Regions from separate parts of the Pantoea sp. F_5 genome, predicted to be linked through region 1. Evidence: predicted binding sites of a transcription regulator. Region 1 holds the regulator's gene; the other holds the start of a gene.
The links. Region 1 encodes LexA, which represses DNA repair genes until DNA is damaged. Its sites were predicted from a motif close to TNCTGTATGTACATACAGNA; they were not measured.
Positions count from the first base shown of each region.

Region 2: a site for LexA is predicted at 772-791, ahead of dinB (DNA polymerase IV). Genes of this name have one in related genera too.

Region 1 is NZ_VWUO01000008.1:196,594-198,799, forward strand. Features, by position in the region: gene dinF (MATE family efflux transporter DinF) at 1-517, opposite strand, end outside; gene lexA (transcriptional repressor LexA) at 617-1,231, opposite strand; gene F3I44_RS12990 (diacylglycerol kinase) at 1,337-1,705, opposite strand; gene plsB (glycerol-3-phosphate 1-O-acyltransferase PlsB) at 1,833-2,206, shown strand, end outside.
Region 2 is NZ_VWUO01000011.1:131,015-133,220, forward strand. Features, by position in the region: gene dinB (DNA polymerase IV) at 1-760, opposite strand, end outside; gene dpaA (peptidoglycan meso-diaminopimelic acid protein amidase) at 1,005-1,751, shown strand; gene F3I44_RS15905 (class II glutamine amidotransferase) at 1,722-2,206, opposite strand, start outside.

The sequences.
Region 1 (2,206 bases):
TATTAACCAGATTGCCCACCACCAGCAGGATCACCGGCGCGCGCGCATATTGCACGCCCAGCAGCCAGCCCAGAATGACCAGATTTGCCAGCGTAGCAGGCGCACTGAGCCAGCGAATCTGAATAAACAGCGCCGCCTGTTCCAGTACCGCGGGATTACCGCCAACCAGATGGGTCGCCAGCTGAATAATCGGATAACGTAAAGCGATGAACAGTACACCTGCCAGCAGCGCAATAATCAGCGGCTGAGTCAGCGCGCGTGCCAGCGCGGTTTTATCGCCCGCACCAAACGCCTGTGCCGTCAGGCCAGTTGTACTCATTCGAAGGAAAAGCAGCAGCATAAAGAGGAAGCTGGTCACCGTGGTCCCGACCGCAACCCCGCCAAGATAGACGGGGCTGTCGAGATGACCAATGACTGCAGTATCGACCACCCCCAGTAAGGGAACAGTGATATTTGAAAGGATCATCGGCAGCGCAAGCCGCCAGAGGTTTTTATCGGTTGCCGTAATAAAGCGCATTCGCCGTTCCGTGCTCGGTGTCGCTGCGCAAAACAGGCAGCGACAAAATTAGGGCAGACAGAATAGCATCAGTAAAGGCGAATGCACGCCGGCCTCAAATCAGAGCCACTCGCCGTTGCGTACCACGCCAACCGCCAGACCTTCGATGGTCAGGGACTGTGCACGGGTATCGACAACAATCGGGTCGAAGTCGCTGTTTTCAGGCAGCAGATGCACGATAGCACCCTGCTTTTTCCAGCGCTTAACGGTGACTTCATCATCAATGCGGGCAACGACAACCTGGCCGTTGCGCACATCCTGGGTTTTATGTACCGCGAGCAGGTCGCCATCCATAATCCCGATATCTTTCATCGACATTCCGCTGACGCGCAGCAGGAAGTCAGCAGACGGCTTAAACAGGCCCGGATCCACTTTATAGTGGGTTTCGATATGTTCCTGCGCCATGATCGGCTCACCGGCAGCAACCCGGCCAATCAACGGTATGCCTTCTGAGGCTTCTTCTTCCATTAGCAGACGAATGCCGCGCGATGCACCGGAAACGATCTCGATGACGCCTTTACGCGCCAGCGCTTTCAGGTGCTCTTCTGCCGCATTCGGTGAGCGGAAGCCCAGTTGTGCAGCAATCTCTGCGCGCGTAGGCGGCATGCCTGTTGAAGAAATATGGTCGCGAATCAGGTCATAGACCTGCTGCTGCCTGCTGGTTAATGCTTTCATCCCGCCCCCTGGTTGTTTATACAGTCGCTGTGAGTATATACAGGTATTGGCGAAATGGAAACCGATTGTCAGGCAAAACGCGGCTTCTGGCGCGATATGGAACGCTTATCGCAAATGTGTCCAGAGCAGCGCGATCCAGACAAACAGTGCCAGTAAGATGCTGATCAGTACCGCCGCAGAGCCCATATCTTTGGCCCGGCCTGCCAGCGGATGATGCTCCTGACCGATGCGATCGACCACCGCTTCAATGGCGCTATTGAGGATTTCGACGATGACCACCAGCACCACCGACCCAATCATCAGGATGCGCGAGATCACATCGACATCCAGCCAGCAGGCGATAATGATCGCCGCCAGCGCAGCCAGGGCTTCCTGACGAAACGCCGCTTCATGTTGCCACGCGGCACGCAGCCCCTGCCAGGAGTAACCTGCGGCTTTTACTATTCTGATAAGTCCGGTGGCATTATTTGCCATGTGTGGGAACCCTTTTATCGGATTGACGTCAATGTCTGGGCTGCGTGCATTTGGCACCACCACAGATCTTCGCTGCACTTTCTGGTATGCTTGCGGCGCTTTGCTAACAAGAGGCTTCATGTTGTCTATGTCAGGTTGGCGTAAACTTTATTATAAATTGCTTAATTTACCACTCTCGTTTCTGGTAAAGAGTAAGGCCATTCCGGCCGATCCCGTGTCTGAACATGGTCTGGATCCGACCCGACCTATTATGTATGTTTTGCCTTACGATTCGAAGGCTGACTTACTGACTTTGCGCGCGCAGTGTCTGCGGCATCATCTGCCCGATCCGCTCTCTCCACTGGAGATTGATGGTTCCCTGCTGCCTCGCCACGTCTTTATCCACGATGGCCCGCGCGTCTTCCCCTATTTTGTACCCAGCGTGGAATCGGTGAAAATTTTCCACGATTACCTGGACCTGCATCGCAATAATCCCACGCTGGATATTCAGATGCTTCCCGT
Region 2 (2,206 bases), on a different contig from region 1:
TGATATCTTCCGCCAGCGTGCGCTCCACCCCCAGCGATTTACGCTCGCGCTCCACGATCACCTCACGGTCATCAATGCCGTGGCTGCGCTCCCACAGCACCCGGCCAAACTTACCAAAGCGCTTCAGCAGCAGCGCTAAATCGGCCTTCTGCACGTCGCCACAGGTGACCAGCCCCATCTCCTCCAGCTTTTTGGCCGACACCTTGCCGACGCCTGGAATTTTCGCCAGCGGCAGGGACAGCAGAAAACCGGCCATCTCCGGCGGGGTAATTACATACTGTCCGTCCGGCTTATTCAGGTCCGAGGCAATCTTCGCCAGGAATTTAATCGGCGCGATACCCGCTGACGCGGTCAGTCTGGTTTCACGGAAGATGGTCGCACGGATTTCCTGTGCCATCAGCGTGGCGGAGCCGTGACAGTGCGGGCTGTCGGTGACATCCAGATAGGCTTCATCGAGGGAGAGCGGTTCAATCAGCGGGGTGTAGCGGGTAAAGATGTCGCGAATCTGCGCGGAGGCTTCTTTGTAGGCGTCAAAACGGCCTGGCAGCAGGCGCAGATGCGGGCATAACTTGAGAGCCATGCCGGTTGGCATCGCACTGCGCACGCCAAATTTGCGGGCCGGATAGTTGGCGGTGCTGATCACGCCACGACGTTCACGGCTGCCACCAATGGCGATCGGGATATCGCGCAGCTGGGGATTATCACGCATCTCCACCGCGGCATAGAAGCAGTCCATATCGACATGAATGATTTTACGCATACCCCCTCCGGCACTGGATAAGTATACAGTTGGCAGGAGTAACTGCAATATTTGTCGTGCCCACAATTAAAGTTTACAAATTTGTGGCCGAATATCTTTCAGTAAATCGCGAATCTGGCTGTCGGTGTCTTGCTAAAAAAACAGACAATGTTTAATGTTTCGCTGCGGTAGCGGACAGTTCCGATAATGCAAACAAAGACGCACTATTTGCGTCATGTTCTCTTCACCTCAAGGTATACACAGCATGGGCAAAATCGCACTCCTGTTTGCGATGATTTTACTGCCAGCCCTCAGCATGGCAATGACACCCGAACCCGTTCAGTCAGCGGCACCGGTCAGCAAAGAATTAAAGAAACAGTTACTCGGTACCCCGGTCTATATCCAGATCTTCAAGGAAGAACGCACACTCGAACTCTACGGCAAAATCGGTAACGAATTCCGCCTGCTGGATACCTATCGCATCTGTAACTTTTCTGGCGGCCTCGGCCCGAAACGGCGTGAAGGCGATTTCAAAAGCCCGGAAGGTTTTTACAACGTGAAGCTGAATCAGCTGAAGCCGGATAGCCGCTTTTATCGCGCGATTAACATTGGCTTCCCGAATCAGTACGATCGTAATCAGGGATATAGCGGCAACTACCTGATGATTCATGGCGACTGTAAGTCAATTGGCTGCTACGCCATGACGAACGCCTATATGGATGAGATTTTTACTTATGTGAACGCGGCGCTGCGTAATGGCCAGCAGGATGTCAGCATCAGCATCTATCCGTTCCGCATGACCGACAGCAACATGCAGCGTCACCGCTACTCCACCTATGCCAGCTTCTGGCAGCAGCTGCAGCCGGGATACGCTTATTTTGCGAAGTATCACCAGCCGCCGATGGTCAATGTCGCCAGCGGGAAATATGTGATGAACAGCAGCCCGGCACCGGTTTTAGCCAGTCCCGAAGCCGCTTCCCGTTCATTCCTGGCGCTCTCCAAGGCAGAATAATGCCCATTCACCTGGCGCAATCCGCTGCCAGGTTTCATTGGCCGTCAGTGGCTGCGTAGCAATCACCGTCACCACGTCATGCGGCGTGGTGTGCTGCTGGAAATCAACTTCCACATCCTGATCCAGTAACTGCGCCCGGCCAAACGGTGCCCGGCGGGTGATCCAGAACAGGTTGGTGGAGCAGAAAGCCATCAGATACCGACCATCTGACAGCAGCATGTTAAATACGCCCTTCTGCCGTAACGAACCGGCCAGCTCGCCAATGAAGCGGAACACCGCCGGCCAGTTGCCCGGCGTGCGTGGATAGCGCGTCGCCAGCTGATGCAGGATCCAGCAGAACGCCTTCTCGCTGTCCGTTTCGCCCACAGGCCGGAATGTACCCGTCTCCAGCTGACGATAACCCTTAAGCTGACCGTTGTGCGCATAGGTCCAGTTTCGCCCCCACAGCTCGCGGG